DNA from 3 places in the Thalassolituus oleivorans MIL-1 genome. Region 1 is predicted to be linked to each of the others. Evidence: predicted binding sites of a transcription regulator. Region 1 holds the regulator's gene; each other region holds the start of a gene.
The links. Region 1 encodes sigma-54, which starts transcription at its own class of promoters, with help from an activator protein. Its sites were predicted from a motif close to TGGCACNNNNNTTGCTNT; they were not measured.
Positions count from the first base shown of each region.

Region 2: a site for sigma-54 is predicted at 8,367-8,384, ahead of flgJ (flagellar assembly peptidoglycan hydrolase FlgJ). Genes of this name have one in related genera too.
Region 3: a site for sigma-54 is predicted at 2,551-2,568, ahead of urtA (urea ABC transporter substrate-binding protein). Genes of this name have one in related genera too.

Region 1 covers NC_020888.1:3,251,776-3,262,679, forward strand. Annotated here, with positions in the region: gene TOL_RS14930 (calcium/sodium antiporter) at 1-454, shown strand, start outside; gene TOL_RS14935 (KpsF/GutQ family sugar-phosphate isomerase) at 461-1,438, shown strand; gene lptC (LPS export ABC transporter periplasmic protein LptC) at 1,438-2,007, shown strand; gene lptA (lipopolysaccharide transport periplasmic protein LptA) at 1,991-2,584, shown strand; gene lptB (LPS export ABC transporter ATP-binding protein) at 2,565-3,290, shown strand; gene TOL_RS14955 (RNA polymerase factor sigma-54) at 3,425-4,930, shown strand; gene hpf (ribosome hibernation-promoting factor, HPF/YfiA family) at 4,970-5,272, shown strand; gene ptsN (PTS IIA-like nitrogen regulatory protein PtsN) at 5,277-5,735, shown strand; gene rapZ (RNase adapter RapZ) at 5,757-6,632, shown strand; gene TOL_RS14975 (HPr family phosphocarrier protein) at 6,636-6,905, shown strand; gene mgtE (magnesium transporter) at 7,014-8,369, shown strand; gene yjgA (ribosome biogenesis factor YjgA) at 8,387-8,899, shown strand; gene TOL_RS14990 (carbon-nitrogen hydrolase family protein) at 9,070-9,858, opposite strand; gene TOL_RS14995 (YhdP family protein) at 9,861-10,904, opposite strand, start outside.
Region 2 covers NC_020888.1:2,708,427-2,719,330, forward strand. Annotated here, with positions in the region: gene TOL_RS12440 (hypothetical protein) at 1-19, shown strand, start outside; gene TOL_RS12445 (O-antigen ligase family protein) at 554-1,909, shown strand; gene TOL_RS12450 (metallophosphoesterase) at 1,906-2,565, shown strand; gene flgL (flagellar hook-associated protein FlgL) at 3,051-4,289, opposite strand; gene flgK (flagellar hook-associated protein FlgK) at 4,299-7,280, opposite strand; gene flgJ (flagellar assembly peptidoglycan hydrolase FlgJ) at 7,283-8,344, opposite strand; gene TOL_RS12470 (flagellar basal body P-ring protein FlgI) at 8,861-9,958, shown strand; gene TOL_RS12475 (hypothetical protein) at 9,955-10,257, shown strand; gene TOL_RS12480 (REP-associated tyrosine transposase) at 10,689-10,904, opposite strand, start outside.
Region 3 covers NC_020888.1:3,750,684-3,761,587, forward strand. Annotated here, with positions in the region: gene urtB (urea ABC transporter permease subunit UrtB) at 1-1,066, opposite strand, end outside; gene urtA (urea ABC transporter substrate-binding protein) at 1,160-2,470, opposite strand; gene TOL_RS17275 (GntR family transcriptional regulator) at 2,697-3,389, opposite strand; gene atzF (allophanate hydrolase) at 3,448-5,280, opposite strand; gene TOL_RS17285 (peroxidase family protein) at 5,583-8,342, opposite strand; gene TOL_RS19070 (hypothetical protein) at 8,513-8,656, shown strand; gene TOL_RS17290 (3'-5' exonuclease) at 8,732-9,223, opposite strand; gene tfpB (type IV pilus assembly ATPase TfpB) at 9,386-10,904, opposite strand, start outside.

The sequences.
Region 1 (10,904 bases):
GAAATCAGCCATGTTTTGGCTAGTCATTGGCTTAGCAGCACTGATGGTGAGTTCTAAACTATTGGTTTGGGGCTCGACCGGCATTGCTCAGGCCTTTGGTGTGAGTGATTTAGTGATCGGTTTAACCATCGTTGCCATCGGCACGAGTCTGCCAGAGCTAGCAGCTTCAGTAGCCAGCGCGCTAAAGGGGCATCACGATATCGCCATCGGTAACGTGATTGGCTCCAACATTTTTAACATGCTAGCCGTCATGCCTATTCCAGGTTTGTTAGCCGTCACGGCGGTAGAGCCCATGGCATTCGAACGCGACTATATGGTCATGATGGGTGCAACAATTATGCTCATTGCCTTATTCGCACTTAACTACCGTAAGGGCACTATGGGGCGCGTATCGGGTCTACTCATGATATCCGCCTATATTGTTTACCTTGTTTCACTTTTCTATACGGCTTAATTATTTATGACGACTGCACAATTATTTAATTTTATTTCCTCCGCAGAGCGTACGATCAAACTCGAACAGCAAGCGGTTGCGCGCTTAGCGGATTATTTGGATGAGCATTTCACTCGCGCCTGCCAAATGATTATTCAATGTCGTGGTCGCGTGGTAGTCACTGGCATGGGCAAGTCTGGACATATCGGCAATAAAATTGCTGCCACCTTAGCCAGTACCGGCACCCCCGCCTTCTTCGTTCACCCAGGTGAAGCCAGTCACGGCGACATGGGTATGATCACCGCCGCCGACGTCGTAATAGCGCTATCAAACTCAGGCGAAACAAACGAAGTGACTAGCATGTTGCCGTTGCTCAAGCGCATGGGAACACCACTAATCAGCATGACCGGCAATCCTTCTTCAACATTAGCAAAAGCGGCCAACAGCCACCTTTATACCGGTGTTGAACAAGAAGCTTGCCCGCTGGATTTAGCACCAACATCATCGACCACCGCTGCATTGGTCATGGGTGATGCACTAGCCATTGCCTTGTTAGAGGCGAAAGGATTTACCGCTGAAGACTTCGCCTTTTCACATCCCGGCGGTAGCCTAGGTCGTCGTTTGCTGCTGAAAGTCGAAGATATTATGCACAGTGGCGACCAATTACCCGTCGTGAATACCAGCACACGTTTATCCGAAGCACTATTGGTAGTCACATCGAAAGGTTTGGGCATGACCACAGTACAAGATGACAATGGCGGTTTAGCCGGTATTTTTACCGATGGCGATTTACGTCGTGCTATCGACCAAGGCGTAGACATCCGTGCCTGCTCAATGAGCGATATAATGACGGCTAATTGTAAAACAACGACGCAGGGCATCTTGGCAGCTGAAGCATTGAAAATCATGGAAGACAATAAAATTAACGCCTTAGTAGTAAAAGATGAACAACGTACTGTGGGCGTTGTCACCATGCACGATATGCTACGCGCAGGCGTTATCTAATGCGTAAACGTTACTTGCTGCTACTGTTAACCTTGATATTTGGCTTAGCCTTAATCGCGGTTGATCGCTACACCCAAGAGCTAAATCAGCCCTTGAGTGAACAGCAAAGTAACGAAGCCGATTACTATGGAGAGACGCTACTCAACTGGCACTATGGTGTGGATGGTAAACTTGGGCAGACCTTTCGAGCCCAGCGTTCAGATCACTATCCCCTAATAGGCGTGACCCGTTTTTTCGCACCTATGATTACCACGCGAGATGATCGTGGCCAAATCTGGCAAGTCACCGCCAAAGAAGGGTCGCTAAAAGACGACGAGCAAGTTATTCGTTTTAACCAGACAGTACGGATCGAGCCCATAAATACTGGCGAACAAACAACCGATGCCATGCTGATTGAAACCGAAGCATTAACCTACGATATTCGTGAGCAAATTGCAGCGACCGATTTACTGGTCACCATGACAGGGCCGGGTAGCCGCGCGACCGCAACAGGCATGACTCTGGATGTTAACCGCCAGCGCATGGAACTGAAAACCGGGGTAAAGACTATTTATGTACCCGAACAATAAGCACACCAACACTATGAAAAACAGCGCCCGTGCGTTATTTATTTTGGCCGTGAGCAGCATCAGTCAGCTAGCACTTGCGCTACCCGATGACTGGCAACAAGAAATGACCATATTATCCGACCGCGCAGAAATCGACCGCAAAGCGGGTACGGTTATCTACGAAGGTAACGTCATTCTGACTCAAGGCACGTTGCGTATTGAATCCGACCGATTGATGATTTTACGTAGCGGCAACACGCTCGAAAAAGCCGTAGCCGAAGGCAATAATGGGGAACCAGCGCGCTATCAACAACAAGTGACCGCTGGTAAACCTATGACTCGCGCTCATGGTGATCGGATTGACTATTTTGCCGCGCGCCGCCAAGTTACACTGACCGGCGACTCGCAATTAGAACAAGATGGCAACCTATTTAGTGGCGAGCATATCGTCTACGACATGGACAAAGAAACCGTCAAAGCCGACGGCGGCACACGCAACGACAGCCAAGCTACGCCAGACAGCGGCTCTTCTGGCGATCGTCGTATTAAAGTTATTATCCAACCGCAACAGGCCACTGATGAAAACGCTGAAAGCTGAACACCTAGCGAAAAGTTACAACGGCCGTGAAGTGGTAAAAGATGTATCCATGTCGGTACACAGCGGTCAAATTGTTGGTTTGCTTGGCCCTAACGGGGCAGGCAAAACGACCTGTTTTTATATGATCGTTAATCTTGTGCAAGCCGACAAAGGACGTATCAAGATCGACGACGAAGACCTGAGCCACCTGCCTATGCATGGGCGCGCGCAACGAGGAATCGGTTACTTACCCCAAGAAGCCTCGATTTTTCGTAAGCTCAGCGTGGCCGACAATATCCTCGCAATTTTAGAAACGCGTAAGGATCTAAATCGCAAACAACGATTAGAGCGCCTTGAAGGATTGCTCGATGAGTTCCACATTCAGCACATCCGCGCAAGCTTAGGCATGTCGTTATCAGGAGGCGAACGTCGACGCGTAGAGATAGCTCGCGCATTAGCTGCAGAGCCATCTTTCATCCTACTGGATGAGCCATTCGCAGGGGTTGACCCCATTTCCGTATCCGACATCATGGATATTATTCGGCAGCTGAAAAACCGCGGCATCGGCGTACTGATCACCGACCACAATGTGCGTGAGACCCTCGCCATCTGTGAAAAAGCCTATATTGTCGGTGGGGGCCATATCATTGCGGAAGGCACCGCAGAAGAAGTTTTAGCGAACGAACAAGTGCGAAAAGTTTACTTGGGTAACGATTTCCGCCTTTGATTCTAGCCCCCTCATCAGGCTATGATCGAATCAATCGGGTTTCGTGCTTGCAAGATAGATTCCATAAGCACAGGCTTAGCCTATAATGCATAAACACTATTTTTCTGCCGTAGATAGGTAATCGTTAAGTTTCCATGAAAGCGTCTCTCCAGTTAAAGATGGGTCAGCAACTGACCATGACCCCTCAGTTGCAACAAGCCATCCGCCTACTCCAGCTGTCCACCTTGGACTTACAGCAGGAGATTCAGGAGGCGCTCGACTCCAATCCGATGTTAGAAACGGATGAGTACGACGATCCGAATCCTGAGGTAGAAGCACACCGTGGTGAAAAAACTGAACAAGAACAAAACGAAATAGATCACGAAGCCCGAGAGCGTTCTGAAGACAATCACACGCTCGATGAACAATGGTCTGACGATAAAATTCCAGAAGATCTACCCAACGACAGCGAATGGGAAGATACCTACCAAACCACTGCCAGCGTTTCCTCCAGCAGTGGTAGTAGTGGCGCAATAAACGACGATTTCGATTACGACTCTCGTCATGCCACCACCGATAGCCTACAAGACCATCTTTTGTGGCAGCTTAATCTCACTCCGATGAGTGATACCGATCGCGAAATCGCCTTAATGCTGATTGATGGCACCGACGACGATGGCTACTTACACACCACTGTCGACGATATTCTCACCAGCCTTGATCCAGCATTAGAAGTTGAAGAAGACGAAATCATGGCAGTGCTGCATCGTCTGCAGCAATTTGATCCTGCCGGTGTGTTCTGTGTCGACTTGCGTGAATGCCTGTTACTACAATTGCAGCAGCTACCAGAAGCAACGCCTTGGTTAGCAGAAGCCAAACTCGTGATTCGTGAACACATCGAGTTACTCGGCAGTCGTGATTATCCAACGCTGATGCGTAAAGCAAAATTAAAAGAAGAAGCGCTCAAAGATGTGCTGCGCTTAATTAAAGAACTCAATCCAAAACCGGGCTCAGGCATCTCTCCTGATCAATCTGAATATGTCATTCCCGATGTTTTAGTGCGTAATATTCGTGACGAATGGCGAGTCGAACTCAACCCCGAAATCGCACCGCGTCTGCGCGTCAATGCCGATTATGCGTCCTTAGTTCGCCGTTCCGATAACAGCACCGACAACGCTTTCCTCAAAGACCACCTGCAAGAAGCTCGCTGGTTCATTAAAAGCTTACAAAGCCGCAATGAAACCCTACTCAAGGTGGCAACTAAGATCGTCGAATATCAGATCGAGTTCTTCGAAGAAGGCGAAGAAAAAATGAAACCACTGGTTCTGCACGACATTGCCGAAGCCGTGGGCATGCATGAATCGACAATTTCTCGTGTTACCACGCAGAAATTTATGCACACCCCTCGTGGTATTTTTGAGCTGAAATATTTCTTCTCAAGCCACGTCAGTACCGATAGCGGTGGTGAATGTTCATCTACCGCAATTCGTGCCATGATCAAAAAACTAATTTCTGAAGAAAATGCCCGTAAGCCATTAAGCGACAATAAAATCGCGGCATTACTAGGCGACAAAGGCATCCAGGTCGCGCGCCGTACCGTTGCTAAGTACCGCGAGGCCATGATGATTCCGCCCTCTAACGAGCGCAAACAGCTTATCTGACGATCAACAACGAGCCAGTAGACAAAAAGGAGACTGGGCATGCAAATCAATATCAGTGGTCACCACGTAGATGTAACCGAAGCAATGCAGGGATACGTTGAGGAAAAGATGTCAAAGCTGACACGTCACTTTGACAACATCACTACCGGACAGGTTACTCTGACCGTTGAAAAGGGCCGCCAAGTAGCGGAAGCAACCATTCACGTTACAGGTACAGATATCCATGCCAAGTCAGAGCATGATGATATGTATGCTGCCATTGACTTAATGACTGACAAGCTCGATCGACAAGTGTTAAAACACAAAGAAAAAACAGTCGCGCGGCTACACGGACAAGGCTAACTCCATGACACTTCGCATTGACGATATCCTCTCACCAACACACACCTTGGTGGACGCAGAGGTATCCAGCAAAAAAAAGTTGCTGGAATTCCTAGCAGGATTGGTCGCTGAATCCATCAGCGATAGCTCAGCGGATGAAATCTATGAGCGACTACTCGGACGCGAACGTCTGGGTAGTACCGGCATAGGGGAAGGCATTGCCATTCCCCATTGTCGGTTGCCTCAGTGTGAACAGGCCTTTGGCGTGCTATTACGCCTTGCCGAGCCAATCGACTTCGACGCCATTGACGGCAAACCAGTAGATTTGGTGTTCGCACTCTTAGTACCAGAAGAAGCAACGGAAGAACATTTGCAGGTATTGGCAATGTTGGCCCGTAATTTCAATGAAGAGTCGTATCGCAGTGCATTACGTTGCGCTCCGGACAATCGTCAACTATTCCAGCGCGCAGCCGCCGGAACTTAATACCACAAGGAATGTAGGCCCATGCGTTTGGTAGTGATTAGCGGCCGATCCGGCTCAGGTAAGTCCAGTGCACTGCATGTACTGGAAGATCTCGGATTTTATTGCATCGACAACCTACCCATTGGTCTACTTCCCGCCCTTGCCGAACAAGCCAACGGCAATGAAAAGCTCACCCAAATTGCCGTAAGCGTTGATGCTCGCAATCTTGCTCATGCGGTTGACCGCATCGAATTAGTGTTACGCGACCTCCCGCACGACCATTACAAGCTCGATGTGGTTTATCTCGATGCCAGTGAAAAAGTCTTATTGCAACGATTTAGCGCCACGCGCCGAAAACACCCTCTTACCAGTAAGAAGATCTCACTAGCAGAAGCCATTGAGCAAGAAAAAGAACTGCTCGATCCGCTGGCTAACATGGCCGATTTAACGCTCGATACCACGCATATGTCGGTACATGAGCTGCGCAGCTTAATTCGATTACGTGTAGCCGATAAACGCGACGGCGATATGTCGATCCTGTTTGAATCCTTTGGCTTTAAGCACGGTATTCCCATCGATGCCGACTATGTATTCGATGTCCGCCATCTACCTAACCCCTACTGGGATGAAAGTTTGCGGCACCACACGGGGTTAGAGCAGCCGGTACAAGCGTTTTTGAGTCAGTACGATGACGTCAAAGATATGCAACAAAGTATTAGTGAATTTATGCAACGCTGGATGCCGCGTTTTGTTGATGCCAACCGCAGCTACATGACCATCGCCATTGGCTGCACAGGTGGTCAACATAGATCTGTGTATATGGCAGAGCAACTGACAGCAGAATTCCAGCAATATTATCCCAACGTGCAAGTTCGTCACCGTGAACTCGCGCGGCTTTCCGAATCGACAGGCCATTAATTCATGATCAGTACCCAAATAACAATTATCAATAAACTGGGTCTACATGCCCGTGCAGCGGCCAAATTAGTCTCTACAGCGTCTGCTTTTTCTAGCCAAGTAAAAGTCGGTTATCCCGGCCGGTTGGTTGATGGCAAAAGCATTATGGCCGTCATGATGTTGGCCGCGAGCAAAGGTACCGAGATCCAACTTCAAGCCGAAGGTAGTGACGAAGCAGAAGCCATTACCGCGCTCCAAGACCTTATCAATCGTTTCTTCGACGAAGGTGAATAATCCGCTATAAAACAGCAAATTAGCGCTAATACTGCGAGTACTTTCATGGTATATAGGCGCTATTCAGGCTAGAATTCTGGTCAACTCCTGCGCAACCAGAGCCATCCCATGGGACAACATACGGAAAAGGCAAAAGCCAAACTGCATAGCCTTAACGCCGCCCTAGAGAGTGGTGCTTTGGCCAAGGTTCAGCGCATCCTAAATTCGGGTTTAGCACCCGTAGACGTCGCCCATTTAATCGAATCCTCTCCGCCTAAGGCCCGTAAAATTTTATGGGAGTTAGTTGATAAAGAGCTCGAGGGTGAAGTTCTTCAATACCTCAGCGAAGAACTACAAAGCCATTTCTTATCGGATATGAGCGCGGCTGAAGTTGTCGACATGACCGCCGACCTCGACACCGATGACGTGGCCGACATGTTGCAACAACTTCCTGAGCGTGTGACTCAAGAAGTTCTAGATTCGATGGACCAAGTCGATCGAGCGCGAGTGGAGGCCATCTTAGGCTATCCAGAAGACAGCGCCGGTGGCTTGATGAACACGGATACCGTGACGATTCGCCCAGAGATTACTTTGGACGTTGTGTTGCGCTATTTACGTCGGCATAAATCATTGCCGGCCATGACCGATAATCTTTTGGTGGTAAACCGACAAAACGAATTCATCGGTTTGTTACCCGTCAGTAAACTACTGGTCAGTGACCCACAACAAACTGTGCGTGAAGTCATGACCACGGACGCTAAAATCATTCCGGCGACCATGCACGACACTGACGTGGCCAAGCTGTTCGAACGTCACGACTTAGTTTCTGCACCGGTTGTAGACGCCGCAGGCGTGCTCATCGGTCGAATCACCATCGATGACGTGGTTGACGTTATCCGCGAAACCGCCGACCACTCGTTGATGAGTATGGCTGGTTTGGATGAAGACGAAGATACTTTCGCACCGGCACTAAAAACCAGTCGCCGACGCGCGGTGTGGCTAGGGATCAACTTAATCACCGCCCTAGCCGCCTCGGCCGTGATTGGATTATTCGATAAAACCATCGAGCAGGTCGTTGCCTTAGCCGTGCTAATGCCGATTGTCGCCAGCATGGGCGGTATTGCAGGCAGCCAAGTACTGACACTGGTTATTCGCGGCCAAGCACTAGGGCACCTCAGCGGCGCCAACTTCCGCTGGCTCTTCAATCGTGAACTCATTGTCGCTGGAATCAACGGGATATTATGGGCTGTCGTAATTGCCATTGTGACATTTGCATGGTTTCACGACATAAAAATTGCCCTGATTATCGGCAGTTCGATTATCATTAACCTGTTAGTCGCCGCCATCACTGGCGCCGCATTGCCGTTAATATTAAAAGCACGAGGAATCGACCCAGCACTAGCGGGCGGCGTTATCCTCACAACCGTCACCGACGTTGTTGGCTTTATGACATTCTTAGGGCTGGCAACCCTGTTCTACCTGTAACCCGGTATCCCGATTTTATGAGCAAGTATTACGACGACGATGATTTTGACGATGGCGAAATCAGCAAATCACAATTAAAGCGCGACATGCACCGTTTCCAAGCTTTAGGCGAAACCCTAAGCAACTTGGCGCCTGCAAAATGGGATACCCTCCCAATTAGCGAAACGCTGAAAAATGCCTTAGTAGAAAGTCGACGCATCACTAAACATGAAGCCCGTCGTCGTCATTTTCAATACATCGGTAAAATCATGCGCGACGAAGACCTCGACGCCATTCAAACCGCGGTAGACAAACTCGACCCGTCGAGCGAACTGCACGGTCGTTTGATCAAACAGCAAGAACAATGGCGTTCACGCTTACTCGATGACGCCAATGGCTTGAATGATTTTATCGAAGAATATCCGGATGTTGATCGTCAGCAACTGCGAAACTTAGTGCGTAATGCACAAAAAGAAATGAGCAGCGAACCGCCAAAGCCAGGGACAAATTTTAAGAAGTTGTTTCAGTTTATTCGCACCCAGATGGGGTAAAGACCTTTCGCGGATAAGCGGATCGCCGCCCGGATCGCTCTTACAATCGATGCTTATTCTGTACCGTAGGAGCGAAACTTTTTCGCGAAGGTGGTGCAAATTGAAACATTACCTAAGCGGTATGGGCTTTCGCGGATAAGATCCGCTCCTACAATCACAAAAACGAAAAATCACCCGCGCAATAACGGCATTTTCTCACGTACATCCTGCACTCTTTGCAAATCAATCTCGGCACTTGTAACGCCCATATCATGGTCAAGCTCGGTCATAACCTTGCCCCAAGGATCAATGATCTGCGAATGCCCCCATGTTTGCCGTTTAGTATCGTGCCAGCCACATTGGTTAGCGGCAACGACGTAGCATTGCTGTTCTATCGCGCGAGCGCGCAATAAGGTTTGCCAATGTACTTCGCCGGTGGTGTAGGTGAATGCTGCAGGCACGACGAAAATTTCAGCACCTAAATCTCGTAACGCTTGAAAATGTTCAGGGAAACGTAGGTCAAAACAAATCGCTAAACCTATTTTCCCCGCAGGGCTATCAACCACCAGTAATTCACTGCCGGGGGCGAAGCGTTCTGACTCTGCGTAACGCCCTTGGCTATCGCCAACGTTAACGTCGAATAAATGAATTTTATCGTAGCGACTAACCTGCTCACCCTGCTCATTCAATACCAATAACGCAGAACGCACGCGTGGATCACCGTCTGGACATAGTTGAGGAATTGCCCCTACCAATAACCAAACACCGTAATGCTGCGCTTGGTGCGCAAACCAAGCGGTATATTCGGTATTTTCAGCGATGTGATGATATTGACTGCCATCCATGCATAAACACATTTCCGGTAACAAAATAACTTTAGCGCCAGTGCTTGCCGCATCGGCTATTAAAATCGCCAGTTGTGCTTTATTCGCTTCAATATCGCTACCGGCATTATTCTGCACTACGGCTATCTGATTCATAATTATTCGTCATCCGAACCAAAGATATTAAAGATATTAAACACGCTGAAAATACGACTTTTAATTCCGCGTTTCTTCTTACCATCGACTTGGTTGTCGAAAGCTTGATTAATTTCCATGGTTGGCTGCTGCCAAGTGCCTTTAATGTCGTAACTGGCACTGGTAAAGCGTTCTAATTCGTCACCAATTAATTTTTCAGTAACATAAACCGATGCAGCAATCGGTGGCGCGAAACCCGCTAATACAGCAACTAAAGGGAGCGTACTCGTAACTGGGAATGTGACCGCCAACTTCATATCCAATTCGCCAGTATTCAGATTGGTCGCTCCTGAGGTCAGGAACTTCCCGCCGGGGCCTTCAACACTTAGCGGTTCTGATAAAGTCAGTAAACCAGCCTCTATTTTTGCTTTACCCTTTAACGTATCGAATGCCAAACCTGATTGATAAATATCAGAAAAATCGAGGCGCAAACGCCGCGCTATCGAATTAAAATTCAGCGCTCCAAACGCACGTAAAGCGCCGGTGCCTTCCGCTTGCAACGATCCATCTTTGATTCGCACACTAACATCTCCCTGCAAGGTCTCGGTATCGAAACCCAGCGGCGACCCCTGCCAATTAAGCGCCAGCGTTGATTGTAGATCTTTGCCTTCGATCGCTGCCGACTGACGGAATGCACGTTGCACTTTGCCGATGTCAGAGCCTTTAATCGTCATATCATAGAGGCGAGTATCATGAATACCGTCGGTATAATTCCAATCCATCTTTCCGCTAACGTTTAATCCCTTCATGTCGCTATCAAGAATATTAACCGTTAATCCTTGCTTGCTCGGGCGACTGGTAATTTGCCAGCGACCATAGTTGCGAGTACCGACATACAATTCCTGCAAGGTCATATCCAAGGCAGGTAACACCGCGGGATCGAGATCTTGTAGTGGATCAACAGTCTCAGGAATATCATCACCCTCGGCAACAACAACCGCTTCTTCTTCAGGCATGTGGATATAGTCGAGCAACATCACTATAGGCGCATCACCAGGATGAATAAC
Region 2 (10,904 bases), 540 kb from region 1:
CCCTGCAAATCGCGGCTAATTAGTTTAGGTAGTTGAGTGTAAAAAACCCGGTTCGCCGGGTTTTTTTTTGGCTGTTGTTTGGTGGAAATCAGGCACCGTAGGAGCGATCCGGGCGGCGTTCCGTTTATCCGCGACGCCAATCGCGAAAAAGTTTCGCTCCTACATAAAATACGTTCGTTGAGTCGCTCCTACATATAATACGTTCGTTGAGTCGCTCCTACATATAATACGTTCGTTGAGTCGCTCCTACATGAAAAGATTGATTCATCAAATTTGAAGAAATCTGTAGGAGGTACTCAGGGAGCGGCAGCGAGCAGTGCCGATTGGTCAAGGTTTATCGCGACTACGAACAAAAAGCGTTCGTTGAGTCGCTCCTACATAAAAAACGTTCGTTGAGTCGATCCTACAGAAATACCGTTCGTTGAGTCGCTCCTACATAAAAAACGTTCGTTGAGTCGATCCTACATATAATACGTTCGTTGAGTCGCTCCTACAGGATGAACATTCCTACCTACGTGGTAATATTCGTTTTTTGTTTCAACAAGGATGATTTATGACCCGTTGGGGCTGTTTTCAGGCGTTGCTGTTTATTCTTCCCCTTCCTTTTGGTGGTGCTGCTGATTGGGTGTGGCCTTGGTTTGCTGTTACGGCGATGGTGTTGCTGGCGTTGGATTTGCGCGAGCGTTTGTTATTTCAATCGGTTAATCATCTTCCTTCTTTGACTCTTCCTGTTGCGTTTACGCGTGCTTTGCCGGTGTTGGGGTTGTTGGCTGCGGTGCAGGTTTGGGTGTTCTTCCAATGGTTATGGCCGACGTCGGTGTCGGTTTTTGAAACGTATCAAAGCTTATTAAAGGGCATTGGCCTTACGTCGTTTTTTGCGTTGGCTTTGTTGAATTTAGATTCGCGCAGGCGGGTAACACGGGCCATTTGGATTGTGGTGTTGGCAGCGGCGTTTCAGGCTGTTTTTGGTGCGCTGATGGTACTCACTGGTTGGGAGTTGGGCTTTTTTATCGAGAAGTCGGCTTATCGCGGTTTGGCAACGGGTACATACATTAACCGCAATCATTTGGCAGGCTACTTAGAGATGGCGCTGGCGCTGGGTATTGGGCTGTTGTTGGCTCAGTCTACTCAGTATCGCGGATCGTTTCGCCAGCGTTTGCGCCAGTTGGTTCGCATGTTGCTAAGCACTAAGGTGCTGTTGCGTTTATTGCTGGCGATTATGGTGATTGCCTTAGTGCTTACGCGCTCACGCATGGGTAATACGGCATTTTTTGCCAGTTTGATGATTACCGGTGGCTTGGCCTTGGTGTTGATGCGCAATAAGACGTTGTCGACGACAATTCTATTATCGAGCTTGCTGGTGATTGATATTGCGATTGTGGGTACGTTTTTTGGTGTTGAAAAAGTGGCGGAGCGTTTGCAAAACACGACGTCTGAAACCGAGAGTCGCGATGAGGTAACCCGCGATACCTTGCAAATTGCCCGCGATCATTTACTGGCGGGGATCGGGGCGGGCACGTTTATTTATAGTTATCCTGCTTATAAAAGTGATGACATTAAGGCCGACCGTATTTACAACAATGCGCACAACGATCATGCGCAGTTTATGGCTGAATTTGGATTGCCGGCATTTTTGCTGTTGGCGCTAGCGGTGTTGATCAGCATCTGGTGGGCAATCATGGCGATGGTTAAACGTAACAGTGAGCTCTTTAAAGGAGTAGGATTCGGGGCTTGCATGGGGATTATTGCATTGCTGATTCATTCTGCGGTGGATTTTAACCTTCAGATCCCTGCTAATGCCTATATGTTTGTGCTGTTGCTGGCTTTAGCTGCAGTGGCTAGGTGGACTCCACACAAATCGGAGAAGGCACCTGAAATAAGGAGGAGCCGGAGCGCTCATAACGGATGAAATTAAAAGCTACACTTCTCAAATTAGAAAAAAACACTCAAGGCCGTGATTTTGTGGTGGGTGATCTGCATGGTCATGTTACTAAATTACATGATCAGTTGGCGGCTCTTAATTTTAACTCTGCTGTAGATCGCGTTATTTGTGTTGGTGATTTAATTGATCGCGGGCCTGAGTCGGCTGAGGCACTTAATTTATTAAACGAGCCTTGGTTTTTTTCGGTGATTGGTAATCATGAATATTTGATGATTAACGGTATGCGTTATAAAAGCAGCCGTCATCGCATGGCATGGTTAAATCATGGCGGTGATTGGATTACGCAAACCTCCCCTGCCCTTTGGGATGATTGGTTTGATGCGATTGAGGCCTTGCCGTTGGCGATTGAGGTAGAAGGCAGCGACGGTAGCCGTTACGGAATTATTCATGCTGATTATCCGCATTCACATTGGCAAGAGTTTGGCCATTTAACGCCCGAGTTGTTAGAGAAGTGTATTTGGTCGCGCAGCCAGTTTCAGTGCCAGTCGCGTCACGTGGTGAACGGAATTGATTATTTAATTCATGGGCATAATGTGAATGGCGGCGATTTGCAGTTAGGGAATCGGTTTTATATCGAGCGCGGCGCGTATCTCGGTAATGATTTGGTGATTAAAGAGTTGTAGTGGTGTTCTGTCGCGACTACGAACAAAAAGCGTTCGTTGAGTCGCTCCTACACAAAAAGCGTTCGTTGAGTCACTCCTACACAAAAAGCGTTCGTTGAGTCGCTCCTACACAAAAAGCGTTCGTTGAGTCGCTCCTACAGGAATTATTGATTCATCAGATTTGAAGAAATCTGTAGGAGGTACTCAGGGAGCGACAGCGAGCAGTGCCGATTAATGGCGTTGATAGAATCATCGTTTATCGCGACTACGAACAAAAAGCGTTCGTTGAGTCGTTCCTACAGGAATTATTGATTCATCAGATTTGAAGAAATCTTTAGGAGGTACTGTAGGAGGTACTCAGGGAGCGACAGCGAGCAGTGCCGATTGGCGGTGTTGATAGAATCACTGCTTATCGCGACTACGAACAAAATACGTTCGTTGAGTCGCTCCTACATAAAATACGTTCGTTGAGTCGCTCCTACAAAAAAACATTCGGTTAATCGCTCCTACAACTGATTAAACAAGGATAATCGCGATATGGTGGTGTAGCTTTGCTGCGCTGCTTCTAATAAAAACGTTTGCAGCGATAGCCTGCTGACGGCTTCGGCAAAATCCACGTCTGATAATTCTGATAGTACCGCTTGGCTTACTAATTTTACGTCGTCGCTTAAATTACGCGTGTTGTCGATGACGTTTAATCGCGCGCCAACTTGGCTACGCACTTCGGATATTGATGATTGTGCAAATGCGAGGTTGGTTAGGGTGTCTTCGATCAAGATATCTAGGGTCGCTGAATCTTCTGGGTTGTCTTCCAGCGAATCCAGTCCTTGGCGTAAGCGAAATACGGTGTCGGTGATACTTTGCTTGGGCGTTGATTTTGCCAGCACTTCGTCGCCGGGTTCTGGGTTGCCATACACTGTCATGCTGACGCCTGCGACTACGATGTCTTTCGAGCCTGTGTAGCCGACATTTACTTTGCCTTCGATAACGTGATTATCAGAGGCTCTGCGTGCGGTGTAATTTGGCCCTGGTGGGCTGATGGCGGATTCTTGGTTAAACGTTATGATGATATCGTCGGGATAGAAGTCGGCGTAGGCTTCTTCGTCGACTACAAACCCTGCATTCACCTGAGCATCGCCGGTATTTAATGGATTTATTTGTGTGGTAAACGTATTTTTAGCGGCACGTACGTCGATAAATAATGATTTACCGCTATCACCGGTAGCAACGTTGGTGGTGTCGCCAATGGATAAGAAACGTTGACCTTCGTCGCCTTTATAGGCATAGCGACCATTAGCTTGTTGTTCGAATGGTGGATTTTTTCCTTTAAATCCAGCAAAAATAAATTCACCGTTGGGATCACGGGTATTAAATAAACTGGCTAGACTTTTTTCTAGCTGATTAATTTCTGAGCTGATTGCTTGGCGGTCGGTTTGCGTGAGTGTACCACCACCGGCGTTAACGGTGAGTTCTTGTAGCCGCGTTAGGTTGTCGGTTATCGACGATAAAGTCGCTTCTTCGAGTTTTAGGCGGTTTTCTGCCGCGGTCATATTGCGGTCGTATTGATCCCGCTGAGCGATATCTTGCTGCAACTGTAAAATTTTAGTCGAGGCAATAGGATCATCAGCCGGAGTTAAAACACGGCGACCCGAAGATACTTGTTGCTGGGTTTTATTAACTGATGATTGATTATCCAATATCGAGTTTAAGCCGCTATTAAATGACTGCAAAGTTGCGACGCGCATAATCTGCTCCTATCGGAATGTGCTAATTAATGTGTCGAAGATTTGCCGTGCCACCTGAATTACCTGCGCGCTGGCGTTGTAGGCCAATTCGTATTTAATTAGGGCTGCTGCTTCTTCATCAAGGTTTACGCCGGAGTTACTGTCGACTGCATTTTGCGAGTTGCGCAATAATACTTCGGCGGAGTCGCGGTTAATTTGCGACCGACTGGTTACTGAGCCTACGACTTCTACTAAGCGTGCGTAAGCTTCGGTATAACTGGTATTTCCGCTAATAGAGTCTTCTGTTTGCAACGCGGCCATTGACGATCCGTTACGACTATCGGAGGTGCCATCGGTGTTAAATTCGATGGTAAATTCATCTCCGGCCTGGGCTAAGCCCGATACATTAACGTCAAAACCAAAATGCACGGGTTCGCCGACGGGGTCGGTGTCGAATAAATTATTGCCCGGCGGAGCAATGCTAAGGCTGTAATTTTCGTCGAGCACGACTTTTAGTTGGCCACCCATAGTGAGCTTGGATGAGCCATTAATGCCGGTTGCGTTCATTTCTAAGCGCGGCGTAAAGCTGATTTTTCCACGTTCGTTAATGCCGACGTCTAGGTTGCCTGAAAATACGTAACCGGAGTTTTCGAGTTCGGTTCGAATACCATCAAGCAGTTCATCGCCTGTGGCGTAAGTGCCGGTCATTTCGATACTAAAAGTGCCCTGCCCCGGTACGTCAAATTCGTAGGTATACGGCCCGCCTTCGCTAAAATCGTAGCCTTCGTATTCACTCAATGCGGTAAAGGTGGCATTGCCGGTTTCACGAAGGTCGGTATATTCGCCGTTGCCTACGGAAAATCCGTCTCCTACATCACCGGTAATTTCTAGGTTAACGTCTTCACCATCGAGCGAAATAATGGTTAGTTTAGCGCCGTCGCTGCGTGCGACTAAGCCTTGATCTTGAAAGTCGATGTTGGCGTTAATTCGTTCGGCTAAGAAATCAAGAGTAATAGGATCTGGGACTTCTTCTGGGTAGCCGCTGGAGTATTTGGTTTGGTTAGGGCCAAGTGTGTCGGTAAGCACGATGCCATTAACGCTAATCACCATGTCTTGGAAGGGGTTAGGATCGTTGGTAATTCCGGTTATTTCGACGGTGGTACGCGCCGATGCTTCTACCCCGTCGCGCTTACTTAATGCTTGGGCAATTTCTTTTGCAGAAGCATTTATTGAGGTAATTAATGTGGGCTGTGTGGTTACTTTTCCGGTCGTTGGATTGGTATAGCTGATACCAATACGTTCTGGAAAGAAACCATTAACTGAGTCGACTATCGCAGCGGGGGATGCCGCCTGATAGGTTGGCTTTGTCGGTAGTACGCCACCAAAACTGGTAAATGCAGTTTTGCCTTCGTCGGCTGGCAACATGGAGTTGCTAATACCCGGCACAAAGGTTTGGTTCATTAATGGTGGAAATAATGGTATCGGATTACCTGGGTCGGTGTTGTCCAATACGTCGTAGGTGGTTGGCGATGTAAATCGAATAATGAGTGGCGGGTCGAGTTCGCCTTCATTCATTAGATAGGTGGTGTTGGTGTCGTAAACTTCACCTTGGGTTATTTCACCACTACCACGGTTACCAATGGCTGCATCGGTAACAATAGGAGACGCCAGCGCTAATTGCTCAGCGCGGGTGATGTTCATGTCTATTTTTGCGGCTTCGTTACGCGTTGGTGTCAGTAAGAAGTTGTCGCCTTTTTGAAACGAACCACTTTCAAAACGAATTTCAAAACCATCGACTTCGATACTGTCGGGAAAGCCGCCACTGAGGGAGTTGGTTTCTAATATTTTATTGTCACTTAAGCGTTTTATGCGGTAGGTGAAGTCGTCTGGCCCTGGAAATTCGACTTCGTAGTCGCTGGTTGTAAGTTCACCGGCGTCGATAATATGTACCGACATAATGCGGTCGTTCGGTTGGGCATTGTTACGATCACCCAATACACGCTCGTAGGTTTTTAATGGATCGTTAATGTCTTCAAAAAAGTTTTCACCTTTTAAGCCATCGTAGTCGATACCTAATTTATGCTGGTCGTTCATTGTTTGCGCTATGGTGAGCGCGATGCGACCAAGACCATTCATAGTAGGATCGAGTACTTGTTCGCGAAAATCTAGAATACCGCCAAGCTGTCCACCGGTAATTTCACGGGTGACGTTTTGCACGGAATTTCCTTTACGAAAATAGATATCAACACGGGATGGGTCGTTGGCACCAATGTCGGTAAATACTTCGTTAAAATCATTACCAATTACTAACGACTGGCCATTACCAATAAATACGTTGATCGATGAACCGTCTTGTTCGACGACGTTCACTTCTACGTACTCTGATAATTGTTTTAATAGGCGGTCGCGCTGATCGAGCATTTCGCTGGGTTCGTTACCTTGAGCTGATGCGGTAGCAAACGAGATTTGTTCGTTGAGCTCAGCGATGGCTTCAGCAATGGTGGTAATTTCACCGGCAATGACTTCCATTTGGCCGTTAATAATGTCGTTTTGAGCATTTAAACGATCTGAGATGGTAGTAAAGCGGTCGATTAAGCTGTTGGCTTCGCTGATGACTACTTCACGAGCGGCGAGCGATGATGGATCGTCAACCGATGATTGCAGGGCACCAAATAAGTTTTCTAAGCCCGGTTGTAAACCGGTGCCCGCATCGGCCAGTAGGCTGTCGATTTGTGAGGCGTTGACCGCGAGCGCGTTAAATTCGTTAAATGTGGAGGTATCAAGGCGTACTTGTTCGGTTAAAAATTGGTCGTAGACGCGACGAACAGAATCGACATTAACGCCCGAACCTACCCATACACCGGCAGAAAACTGGGAATCGTTTTCGCCAAAGCTAACTTCTTGGCGGCTATAACCTTCGGTTCCGGCGTTGGTAATGTTGTTACCGGTAATGGTTAACGCAGCTTGGTGCGCTTTTAAACCTGAAATACCAACACTTAAAATATCGCCCATGATTATTCTCCTGCCGACGGTGTGGCGGTGGACGAAATTTCAGTTGGCGAATTATTGAGTGCTTGTTTCAGCACGGTATTGAGTAATTCACTGTCTGAAATTCGTTCGATTTTTGCGCCATACTGCGGGTCGGTCGCATAACCGGATTGTTGTAATGCATGGCCGTATTCGCCAGCCGATAATTGTTGATCTAGGGCATCTTGATAACGTGAAGCCGAACGTAGGAAGTTAGCGTAATCTTGCACGCCTTCTTCTAATGAGGCGTATGAGCGGAATTCAGCGCGCTCGTTTACGCGAACACCGTTACGGTATTCATGAGTAGTGACTTCTACTTTGCTGCCATCCCAACGAGGATCGGCTTTAATACCAAATAGGTTATGGCTGGTGTTGCCTTGTTCATCGGCAATCATGTACTTACCCCAGCCAGTTTCGAGCGCCGCTTGCGCTACGATGGCTTTTGGATCAACACCTAAATCACCGCCGACTTTTTCTGCGAGTGGATACAAAGCGGCAACGAACTCCGCAGGCGTGGCAAACTGTTGCCCCTTACTGCCAACGCCGCTAGCAACGATTGCTGTGGTATTTTCGCTATTGGGCGCATCTTGATTTGCGCTGGCGGCTGCGCTGCTGTCTTCTTTGATTTGCTCTAATTCTTCATCAACTTTTTTAATTGCATAAGCCAATGACGTGGACTGACGACGGTCGTTTAATTTAGAGAAATCGAGCGGTTTTTCTTCGCCGTTCTCACCGTACTGAACCATGAGCTGACGGTGTATCACCTCGGCCAAACCCGTGCCCTGCCCCGCTGTCAGCGATACAGACATCTGATCGTCGTACATATTTTGGTAAAAATCAGACTCTGGAGACGAGAACATGTTGTCTTCGGAAAATACCTTACCCGCGTCACGCATAGACGACAGCATCATGCCGATAAACATCGACTCGAACTGTTTCGCGACTTCCATTAATGCCGCGCCTTTGTCTTCTTTTCCGAGCTTACGGATGCCCTGAAGGCCATTCAGATCGGTAAAAACATTAGCAGCGTTGGTTTGGGTTTGGATCATAACAATCTCCTTTGTAATGGAGATTGCAAAGAGTTTGCCAAGTTTGAGGAAGATGGTTTCGCGGCTACGAACAAAATACGTTCGTTGAATCGCTCCTACGGGAAGATAATATATTTTGAATGTATAGATGATACTCAGGAATATCTGTAGGAGGCACTCAGGGAGCGAAGCGAGCAGTGCCGATTTATCGCGACTACGAACAAAATACGTTCGTTGAATCGCTCCTACGGGAAGATAATATATTTTGAATGTATGGATGATACCCAGGAACGTCTGTAGGAAGTACTCGGGAATATCTGTAGGAGGTACTCAGGAATATCTGTAGGAGGTACTCAGGGAGCGAAGCGAGCAGTGCCGATTTATCGCGACTACTAACAAAATACGTTCGTTGAATCGCTCCTACGGGAAGACGGTATGTTTGAATCTGTAATACACGTAAGGAATAGGCACACCTTCTGCATACATACCTGTAATTGAGGAAAAAACGGCGCTGTTGCCGATAAAACAGGTATAAAAATGAAAATCTGGCGTCAATTATCAGTCATGCTCGTACTGCTAACAGCCTCAACGGCCTACGCAGAGCGAATCAAAGACATCACCAGCATCTCTGGTGTTCGTAGCAATCAACTCGTCGGCTATGGCCTCGTCGTGGGCCTTGACGGCACCGGTGACAAAGCACCGTTCACCACTCAAACCTTCCTCAATATGATGAGTGAATTCGGCATCACTTTACCAGTAGGCACCGATCCAAAACTTAAAAACGTTGCTGCTGTGTCGGTTACCGCCGATTTACCACCGTTCGCAAAACCCGGACAACGCGTAGACGTCACCGTAGCATCATTAGGCAATGCTAAAAGCTTACGCGGTGGTGCATTACTCTTTACACCGCTCAAAGGTGCAGACGGCAATATCTACGCCGTTGCACAGGGTAATTTAGTGGTTGGCGGATTTGGTGCTGAAGGTAACGACGGATCGAGTATTAAAATAAACGTGCCGAGCGTAGGACGAATTCCAAATGGCGCATCGGTAGAACAAGCCGTACCTAATAATTTCGCCCGTGGCGATAGTTTAATTTTTAATTTAGACCAACCCGATTTCACCACCGCGCGTGCATTGGTCGATAAAATTAATGACATGCTTGGCCCAAATACCGCAGAAGCACTCGATGCTACCTCAATTCGTGTAAGCGCCCCACGAGATACAAGCCAGCGCGTTGCTTATTTATCCGTTATTGAAAATCTAGTGGTAGAAACCGGAAAAGAACGCGCCAAAGTTATTATTAACTCGCGCACCGGCACCATCGTGATTGGCCAAAACGTAATGATCGAGCCCGTAGCCGTCACCCACGGTAGCTTAACCGTTACTATTACCGAAGATTTTGCTGTCTCTCAGCCGAATGCCTTAGCCGAAGGTGAAACCGTCGTCGTACCTCAAACCAACATCAATATCGACAACGGCGCAGACAGCCGCATGTTTAAATTTGGTCCAGGCGTATCGCTGGACGATATCGTCAAAGCAGTTAATGAAGTTGGCGCAGCGCCTGGTGATTTAATGGCTATACTTGAAGCAATGAAACAAGCCGGTGCGCTTAAAGCGGAGTTAATTGTCATATGAAAAAAGATCTGTTCGTACAGGTAAAAAATCTCTCGCTGGAACTGCGCTCATTAATTCGCCAAGGCGTTAAAGAAGGCGTAGAAGAACGAATTAATAAACGTAATGAACTAATGCAAGAATGGTTTGCCGAAATAAACGACCTGATTAATTTAACCAGCGAACAACAGGTATTTTTAGAAGATTTACTGCAAGAAGAGCAAGGTTTACTAGAACAACTGCAGGACGAGCAAAAACAAATTGTCGAACATAACCAAGGGCAAAATAAGCTCAATCGTTATCGTCAAATATTGCAGCACTAAAACGATTTTCTGAGGGCTCCACTCCTTGACCACCGCTTGCGGTGGTTTTTTTCTGGCTGGGTCAAATATCGGCACTGCTCGCTTCGCTCCCTGAGTACCTCCTACAGTTTTACCTTGAGTACCTTCTACAGTTTGGCCCTGAGTACTTCCTACATATTCAACCAACGGTGTTCTGTAGGAGCGATTCAACGAACGCTTTTTGTTCGTAGTCGCGATGTGATCTGTGAAGGTCATCAATATTCATCCTCATCGGCACTGCTCGCTTCGCTCCCTGAGTACCTCCTACAGTTTAGCCCTGAATACCTCCTACAGTTTAGCCCTGAGTACCTTCTACAGTTTGGCCCTGAGTACCTCCTACATATTCAACGAACGGTGTTCTGTAGGAGCTATTCAACGAACGCTTTTTGTTCGTAGTCGCGATGCTGGGGTGATTACAACCAAACGGCATCCCAGTAAGGATAATCGCCGAGTCGCTTCACCAGGCCGGCCCTCAGCGGATTGGCTACGATATATCGCGCTGCTTGTTTAAGATCTTCGTCTTTACGTATCGCTCGATCATGAAATGCGGGGGCCCATACTTTATTCCCGAATCCACGCTCTCGAATTATTCGTGCAGAACCTGATTTAAGTAGCTGTATGGTTTTACT
Region 3 (10,904 bases), 500 kb from region 1:
GTACTAAGCTCAAACCAAATGTCGCCAACAAGGTTTCCAATGGACGACCATATAGATGACGAATAACACCACGTTCAATTGCAACACCAACAGCACCACTCACCAAAAAAGCCGCTGGGATAGCAACAACAAGCGATAAGCCAATATGATCCGGCATTAATAGCTGCACCACGTAGGTAGTATAAGCACCCAGCATAATCATTTCGCCATGCGCCATATTAATCACGCCCATTACACCAAAGGTAATGGCAAGGCCAATCGCAGCGAGTAGCAATACCGCGCCAAGCGCTAAACCAAAATAGAGGTTTTCGATATAGCCATTAATTGTGACTAACTTTTCGATATCCGTAACAACGGCATTTGCTTTGGCTACTTCATTAGCGTGGCCTGCGGATTCAGAGCGAACAATAAACTGTGTCAGCGCAGCACGAACTTCAGGGTAAAGGGCCTTATCCAGAGCCTCTAGGCCTTGCATACGTATATCAGCGTCAGAGCTATCCAACTGTTGCATACCTAAGACTATCGCTAGAACTTCAGCAATATCGCGTTTTTCTTCCTTTTTAATAGCCTCTTTTAGTAGTGTGCTATCTAGATCGCTAGCCGATTTTAATAAGTTTCGTGCAGCAGCCATGCGTAATTGAGGGTCGCGCGCGGATATTTGTAAACGTGAAATTTCAGTGCGTAATACGCCGCGCAAACTATTATTGACGCCGATTTTTTTAGCATCGCGTGGGCTATCGAGCACCACCAAACTGCTAGTAAATAAGTCTTCAAACGAATCGTCATCATGAGAGATTAACAATTCATTGGTTTCTTTAAGATAGTACAACTGACCATCTAACAAGGTTTGTAATAGGGGTAAAGTTTTTGGGTCATCAACTGCAGCAATCGTGCTAGCCAACGCCTTTTTTTCTGAATAATTTGCAGTAATTAATTGTTGGCCTAAAGATTCTAAAGAGGCCACCGTAACAATAGGTGAAGATGCACCTGAATCTTCAGCCATTGCCAAAGAGCCACAGCACATCAAAGACAGTAGCAACATGGCCTGCCCGATGAAATTGCGCATGATATTTTTCCTGTATCTGAAATCGAGTAGGGCCTATCGCTAGGCCCTACTTCCATCCGCCGCTAGAATTAACGACGAATAAATAGCGAGTAATTACTCACCCGCTACCGACGAACCACCACACGTCTTAGTCACTGTGTTGTAGTTGCCGCAATTGATTGGAGCAGTCCAATCTGAGATCAGGTTTTTGCTTTCAGGTAGGAAGTCCGTCCATGCATCACCTTTTACTTCAGCATCCGTTGCCCATACGATTTCAAACTGACCATCTTCTTGAATTTCACCGATTAATACCGGCTTCGACAAGTGATGGTTTTTATTCATAACCGCAGTACCGCCAGTTAGGTTCGGTACTTCGATACCTATCATGGCAGCTTCTACTTTAGAGACATCGGTGGTACCCGCTTTTTCAACTGCTTTAGTCCACATATTGAAACCAATGTAAGTCGCTTCCATTGGATCGTTAGTCACGCGCTTATCGTCTTTAGTAAAGGTGTGCCATTGCTTAATAAAGGCATCATTTTCTTTACTGTCAGCGCTCATGAAGTAGTTCCATGCCGCCAAGTGGCCAACCAATGGCTTAGTGTCAAAACCAGAAAGCTCTTCTTCACCAACAGAGAATGCAACTACTGGGATGTCTTCTGCGCTAACGCCTTGGTTTGCTAACTCTTTGTAGAAAGGTACGTTAGCATCGCCGTTTACAGTCGATACAACTGCAGTCTTCTTACCGGCACTACCGAATTTCTTAATGTCAGAAACGATGGTCTGCCAATCGCTATGACCGAATGGTGTGTAATTCACCATGATATCGGCTTCAGCTACGCCTTTTGACTTCAGGTAGCTTTCAAGAATTTTGTTGGTAGTGCGTGGATATACGTAATCTGTACCCGCCAGAACCCAACGCTTAACACCAACATCATTCATCAAGTAATCGACCGCAGGAATTGCCTGTTGGTTTGGCGCTGCACCGGTATAAAACACGTTGTAAGAAGACTCTTCACCTTCGTACTGCACAGGGTAGAACAATAAACCGTTCAACTCTTCAATAACCGGCAGTACGGATTTACGAGATACCGATGTCCAGCAGCCGAAAATAACATCAACGTCGTCTTTAGAAATCAATTCGCGCGTTTTTTCTGCGAATAATGGCCAGTTAGAAGCAGGGTCAACCACAACGGCTTCTAGTTTCTTGCCAAGCAAACCGCCTTTCTTATTTTGCTCGTCAATCATCATTAACACAGTGTCTTTCAGCGTTGTTTCTGAAATAGCCATCGTGCCTGACAGTGAGTGCAATACGCCAACTTTAATTGTGTCACCAGCATTGGCTAAGTTAACGCCCGCCGCAAGTGCAGCGATACCAAAAGCGGCCGTGGTTTTTGCTAGATATTTCATGCCCAGTTTTGTCATCGTTTCTTTCCTTCAACAGTGATTAAACTTTATTTATTCGCACCATCATTGGCGCTTTATATTTAAATTCCGCATTCACTACAGCAAACCTCATACCAACTTTAAAATAGATAAATATCCCTGAATTACAGCAATAGAAGGCCCTTATCCTTAATAAAAAGAACGATTAAAATATACCTGCACCAATATAGACCGAGCAAAATCCTACGTGTTCTTATTTGGAGCACTACGCACCAGAGTGATTCATTTTTATATTTATGCTGTACTCGCTTTTTGCTGTTTGAATTCTGTGCAACGTGATCTCCCTGACCGTATTTTTACTGATTTCAATGTGCTCTTTCAGGGCGGCGACCGCTCGCTCTTCATTTCCTAAAAGTATTAAACCTAAAATATTTCCGTGCTCTTCATACGTCACATCAATACGGCTTACACGAGTAAAATCTAAACGACGAATAATACGTAAGCGCTCACAAATTTGGCGATGAATAGCACTCATTTGCTGATTGCCATTCAGATCAACTAGTGAGAAATGAAAGTTTTCATCCATTTCTGCAACCTGCGCACTGTCCCTGACTCTGTCACCTTCATCGCAACACCAGAGGTACAATAGTGGTGCTAACTTTTCCTCAACATCCGTGCTAGCAATTAATCGCCGTATTGACTCAACTTCGAGCAAAATTCGGACATCGTACAACTCTTCAAAATACTGAAAATCAAATGGTCTAACCTGCCAGCCATTACGAAACTGAACTTGCACATAACCGTCTCGCTCCAACCGATACAGAGCTTCTCGTACCGGAGTACGGCTTGCATTCATGCGTTTAGCCACCTCGGTTTCGCTAAACCGATCTCCTGGCAGTAGCTGAAAATCAAATAACTCTTGGCGAAGCTGTTGATATATCTTTTCGGCTACGTTCATTGCTCATCCACGCTGGCAGTAGGTATAAAAAATCCAGTGTTAAAACAATTCTAAAATATTATTTGGTTGAATTAAGGTGCTTTATATAAGCACGCCAGCCGCCAAACTCACTGATATGGGTGGCACTTGCGACCGCCTCCGGTTCACAGATAAAGCCTTTTACTAAACGACCATCAGCCAACTCCAAAGTACCTATTCCTAGAGGCTGAGGAATTTCTGCTACAAAACTACCGAACCCAGCCAAGTCGATACGCCATAATTCAACAATTAATTGATTTCCAAGCGTTGAATCTTGCGCCAAGGCGCTATCACTCACCCGAACTAAACCAGGTTTAGGCGGAACGGTATTGGCCAAAGCATATAACTGGTATTTATTGGCTGTGAGTGTTTGCTCTAACAAGGTTGCATAGCGGCTGGTTAATTGATGATTTAATGGCATCCCAGTTAAATGCGCCCCAACAACCGCGACAACAATCGATTCGTCAGATTTATTACCAAGCAAAACGGGAGCTTCTGGTAATGTCATAAACGCCTGCCAATGCGCAGCAAATTGTCCTAATGCTATTTCATGCCACGCAGGTGCAATTAAGGTAATACCAAATGGCAAACCATCGCTGCGTAATTTCGCGGGTAAGGCAATGGCACAAAGATCAGCTAAATTAACAAAATTCGTGTAAGTGCCGAGTTGGCTATTCACCAAAACTGGCTCAGCATTAACCTCCGTCATCGTCGGAAAGCGGGGAGTCGTAGGTACAAACAAGGCATCAATATCGGTAAATAATGCATCTATTTTTCGTACTAGATCTTTACGACGATATTCAGCTTTAAAAGCATCGACCGCTGTGCCGTTAATACCGCCTGCAACAATACTTTTGACCACAGGGTTAATGCCCGGTAAGTCTTGCGCTAGAAATTCGCCGACCGCAGCGTAACGCTCAGCAACCCAAGGCCCCTGATAAAGTAAATTAGCTAACTCAAATAACGGCGAAAAATCTGTTTTTACTAATTCGTAGCCCAACGCCTCGGCATGTTCACATGCCTGCTCATAGGCAGCGGCTTGTGTGTCATCACCAAACCAAGGTGCCTCAGTAGGAATAGCCAAACGCTGAATGCGAGTATTGCGAATCATAGTGCGCGAGCGAGAATAGGCATCGGTACGATCAAAGCGTCCTGCTACTTCAAACACGCGCTCAGCATCTAAGCTATTGAGCGCAAAAATAGAAACGCAATCCAAACTGCGACACGCAGGTACAACGCCAGTGGTACTAATAGCACCGACGCTCGCCTTTAAACCAACAATATGATTAAAGCCAGCAGGGACACGACCGGACCCTGCCGTATCAGTGCCTAACGCAAAAGCAACATAACCCTTGGCCACAGCAACAGCAGACCCAGAGCTGGAACCACCACTGATGTAATCTGAATTAAAACTGTTTTTAACTGCACCATACGGTGAACGAGTGCCAACCAAACCCGTCGCGAATTGATCGAGATTAGTTTTACCGATCACAATCGCACCCGCTTGTTTCAACAAATGAACGGCGGTTGCATCTTCGGTTGGTTGATACGCAAATTCAGGACAGGCTGCAGTGGTTGAAAATCCAGCAACATCAATATTATCTTTAACAGCAAACGGGACGCCGTACAGGGGTAACGAGTCACCATTTGCTCGTTTCGCTTGCAGGTTCTCAATTTGCGCTAGCAGTTGTTGTTCAGTACCGAGCTGGATCCATACAGAACTACCGGCATCGGCTTCCAATGCGGCAATCTGTTCTCGTAAAAGAGGCAATAGCTCGACAGGCTCAGATCCTTGTCGGTAGGCCGCGGCCCACTGCTTGATATTCCAACCTAATCCTGCTGTTTTTTGCTCGACACTCTTTGTTGCTGACATCCCACATTCCGCCTGAATTCAATCTTGTATACAAGGCGTAAGCGACACTTGTGCCAACTTAGCGAAAACACAGAAAAGACGGACAACTTATTGATTTATATGATTTTTTATATGAAATATTCGGGCATTACAGCCGCTGAGTTCGTGCTAGCGCCCCGTTATGATGCTTAAAGCAAAGCATTGCACTGAAATAGACAGGACATCCACATCTAGATAACCTCGATCAGTTTTCAGACAAAAAAAAGCCGGGAACAAGTCCCGGCTTCCTTCACGTCAATAGCAAACTGCTATCGACGTACTTCTTACTTATCTTCGTAACGCTGGTGCTTGAAGAACACTCCAGAGTCACCAAACTGAGAAGCAGTAAAGTTAGAATCCATTACTAACTCACCTACTTTCACAGCACTGGCGCGACGTTCGTCAGCATAACGTTGTGATGTTCTGCTCCAAATAGACGTTTTAATCTCTTTATCAGTAGCATAGACATCATACAACTTAGTACCTTCTGGCAAGCTCATAAGATCAGCACGGAAATCATGCTCATCGCTAGAGAATAAGCCAGCCACTTCGGCACTTGGTACGAAGTACACTTGAGTTGGAGACTTAGGTGCTGCAACCGCAGAACCGTCAGAGTTAACGCCGGCCATTGCATCAACCATTACTAACGTAGGCTTAGACGATACTAATGAGAACAAGGTGGTTGTGGCTAGAGTAATGTTCGACTCAACACGTACATACTGAGATAGCTCATTAGCGAAGAAGTTGTAGTTATCTTCTTGACCAGACAAGGTATACAACGCAGATACGTTTTCTGATGGCTTACCATCGATAAACGTCTTCCACGCAAATCCTGGAGCAAAACCACGATCCGCTGGATCACCGGTTACAGATAAACGTAACAGTCCACATTCGTTACCTTTAAACACACCGGTATAAGGGTGGTTAGACGTTGCATTGAACGCGACCTTAGCCATAACACCGTGTGGGTGAATTGGCTTGGTATGACCAACAGGCGCTACGTCACCAACATAGTTTACTTTGTCCCAAAGCACGCCATCGATTAAGCCGCCAATATCGATTGGTGGAATCGCTGGCAGTTCGCCTTCATCGTATTGAGTGCGCACGGCACCGTTAGTCCAAAGAAGATCTTGCTTAGTACATGCATCCCACGATTCATAGTTCTCAGGAAGATTTAGGCCCCAAGGTTTGAACGCGTTTTCAACACCCGTCAAAGACACAGCCAACTCTGGGTTATGACGATTCAATACGTCAACCATAGTCGTGTTTTCAACCCAATCGTAACCTTCTTGGGTATACATTTCTGGAGTGTAATCCGACGTTAGGAAACGGTCAGTAATGATGCGACGTGACGCATTCATGATGAAGATTTGAAATGCTGTCTCACCGAAAGCAAAGCCTTCAGGACGAACAGTCTCACCTAACATCCCCACTAACACATCAATCTGTTCAACATCATCGTTATATACGCGACGGAGGTTCGCAACCGTTTCTGCATCATCAGTTAAGTCTTCAAACTTAGTGATTGGCTTCAAATTAATTTGACGACGGAACTCGTTATAACGCGGCACACCACGCTCACGGTCACGCAGAATATCAATGGTCGCAATGTCCATTTTACCAACAACCGGCAAATCCAAATTACGCAGGAATTCAGGGAAGTTATTCAGTGTTAGTGAACCTGGGTTTGTAATACCGAACGAGTACCAAAGACGATCGATACCTTGCTCATCAAGAATTGTTTCCGCATCGCCATCACGCGTGTCTACGACAGGAATCGACTCACGAACAATGTTTGAGCCAATGTCATACACATCGATATTGTCGCGCATTAGAGGGTGCATACGGTAAACCGCCACAAACTCTTCGGTCAGAGTGAACGGCACACCAGCATTATCCGAATTACGAGCACCGGCCAAACCAGTAACAGCCCACTCCAAAGCGGTACCATCATTAAGTGATTGTTCTAGATTTGAATCAACACCTAAAATAGTACGAACCCAAGAATCCGTTTTCGCCAAGTCTTCTGCTAGTTTCTCAAACTCGCCAGCATACTTATCACGCTCAGCCGTGTTGCCCACAAGGCCCCACCAGTTAGCGTACATAGCGCGTTCAGTTACTGGGTTGGCGATGATTGCTGGAGTCCATTCAACAGTATGTATTTTAGCCATCAATGCCGAGTTAACTAAACGTGCTTTATCGTACAACCACTGATCATCTTTATCAGGATTGTTAGACGCTAGCATTTGCGCAATAGAGTTATGCTCTTGCACAAACAACTGGTGCAACATGCTTAGGCCAACCCACCAGTTGTCATTGAAACCAGTGACCGGGATGCCAGAGAAGAATTCTGTTGGTAAAGAACCATCGGAGTTAACCGTTAAACGACCGCCTTCGAATTCACGAATGCTATTCGATGTTGCCAAATCGCTACCGTAAATTTGCGAACCATCCCACCAGTGGGTATTCACGTTACGATAAGCTAACGGTAGGCCTTCTTCGTCGGCTGTGCGAGAAGTATCGGCTTGAGTACGACGTACTGACATTACGCCAGGCCCCATCGCATCGTTTTCTGGTAGCTCTACCAAGATTGGATCATCCGCAGTATTTTCACCGTGGCTGAACCAGTCGTGGGTCATGAATTGAATCCATGCACCAGCAATAAAGTTAACGGATGTAGCGGGCTTAAAGTCATCGCCACGCGCCATTAAAGTGTTACTAACTTCACGCGGGTTTGGCGTTAGCAACATACCAGATTCTTGTTCGGCGTATACCGCTTCAAGCTCTACGTTACGACCAAAGCGGCGATGCACAGAACCTTCAGAAGGATTTTCAAGATTGTTACAAGTACCATCTTCAGTACGAGCGCCCATGCTGCGTTCATCACAGCTCACTTCGGCGTTGTACTGCTCCCATTTTTCAAAATCGAATAGATTATTCTCAAAAAGCTCTTGGCGTTCCGCAGCTAAGGTTAACAACCCCGCGGTGATACCGAGCGTCCCGTATTTCACCAATGCTGGCCAGGTTACCCAGATACTACTCATATTTAAGTCCTATTTTATTGTTATAGATGACAAGCCATCTTGTTTTGCTTCACGCGTCGCATGTCCGACTAAAGTCGAAAGTTCAGGCATACGAAGTGAAGTAAAGTGAATCATCGATACAAGATCGAACGTGTGGCCAAATGAGTCTCAGGTTATAAAGAGATGCAAAAATGACAGATATTTACAAAAAACGGAGGACAGTACTTTTTCATGGGCGCATTTTACCTAACGCAAAACAGGCCATGAAAAATGCTTATAAATCAAACAGTAAGGAACAATTGTTAGAGAAACTGAACTTATTGCGCCAAAGCTAAGGACGGCACACACGTTCGAAATGGTCATAAAACAGACAAAGTAGTACTTTAGATGTAGAAACTATGGCTGGAAATTTACGCTTTTGTGACGCGTTGAAAAGTTTCTTGTAACACGCGAACATCGTTCGCAGCGCGATGGCGCTCAAGCCCAAAGTCGCTCCAGAGAGATTTTTTGGTATCGTGCCAGCGTTCCATTTCGGCAGGCTCCAGCAGCTTGTTGATCGTCTCGATACGGAAGCGCTGGACCAACTCCGCTTCGTCAAACAAGCGACCTATCCAAGAGCTATCAAAGCTCCAAGCATCGGAATACAGCGTTTGGCCGCGTAACTTTTCATTAAGAAGAAGGGCGACTTCCCTAGGAGTACTGCCTTCTTCCTGCAGATGCTCACGGGAAATACCGTGGATGAGTTCAGCTTTTGGATCCCAGTGATCCCAACCAAGCGCAGGTTTAATCAGATAGCTCTGCACCTCACGATCTTCCAGCGCGAATCCCACCTCAATCGGGTAACTGCCGCGGCCAAAGCCTGATGCTTCGACATCAATGATAGGTGGTATTTGGATGGTCACTCGATTCCTACTTATGTTTGGACATTTTGTACAGTGTAGACAGAGTTTGCGTGGGGCTCTATGAATCAGCGCACACTCTTTAAATCCGCATCAGTAATTCAATTGGGACGCATTCTGAACGGTTAAGGGGTAATGTTCAATTTTACGCTGCAATTTTATGATTCAATTATGACTCGTTAATTTTGCTGCGGGGGCAACACGCATAACTTCGGCCATTGTCGTTAAACCGGCGGCTACTTTATGCGCACCACTTAAACGCAAACTATGCATACCCTCTTTCATTGCCGCTTGGCGTAACTTTTGGTGATCCGTTTGCTCATGAATGAGAGGCTCTAACGACTCAGTCATCGGCATGACTTCATAGATCCCCATACGCCCTAAGTAGCCAGTACCGCGACATTCTAAACAGCCTTTAGCACCATAAACATGAGGCGGGGTTTTGACCAACCAAGGGGCAGTAAGTTGCTTCCAAATTTTCTCATCGACCGGTTCTTTTACTTTGCAGTGCGGACACAAAGTACGTACCAGTCGCTGCGCCATCACACCCAGCACACTGGTGCGAATCAAATAGGCGGGTAATCCCAATTCTTGTAGTCGAGTAAACGCCGAAGGCGCATCGTTGGTGTGCAAAGTAGAAAGCACTAAGTGCCCGGTTAATGCCGCCTGCACCGCTATCTCGGCGGTCTCTAAGTCTCGTACCTCACCGACCATGATAATGTCAGGGTCTTGGCGTAATAACGCACGTACACCGCTGGCAAACGTGAGATCAATACCCGGATGCACCTGCATCTGGTTGAACAGCGGCTCCACCATTTCAATCGGATCTTCAATGGTCGAAACGTTTACTTCTGGCGTCGCCAACTGACGTAGGGTCGAGTATAGCGTCGTGGTTTTACCCGAGCCGGTTGGCCCAGTCACAAACACAATACCGTGATTGTTGGTGGTCATCTGATTCCAGCGACGACGATCTTCTTTGCCAAAGCCCATTTCCGAGAAGCTGCGCATGAGCACTTGCGGGTCGAACACACGCATCACCAACTTTTCGCCAAACGCAGTCGGCAATGTGGATAAGCGTAATTCAACTTCCTGGCCGTCTGGGGTTTTGGTTTTCAGACGGCTGTCTTGGGGTTTACGTTTTTCGGCAATGTTCATGCGCCCTAAGGATTTAATCCGCGCCACCACAGCCAAAGCCACTTCTGCCGGTAATTCATAAACATTATGCAGCACACCATCAATGCGGAAACGCACATGACCGACTTCGCGCCGTGGCTCTAAATGAATATCGCTGGCACGCTGATCAAACGCGTATTGCAGCAGCCAATCCACAATATTAACGATGTGCTCGTCGTTAGCATCCGGCGCTTTAGCTTGGCCGAGCTCCAACATAGATTCGAGATTCTGCACTGCGCTCATGCCAGCGTGGTGCTTACGTGCTCGCGTCACGGAATTCGACAATTGATAAAATTCAACACGATAACGGCGAATATCCGCAGGCGATGTCAGCACGCATTTCACCTGACGACGGGTGACATGTTCTAAATCGACAACCCAGCTACGAACTTGCGGCTCTGCAGTAGCGACGACAACTTCATCGGTACTGACCTTAATCGCCAAAATTTGATGGCGATCAGAAAAAGCATAAGACATAACGTCGGTCACGGAGCTGACATTAATTTCGAGC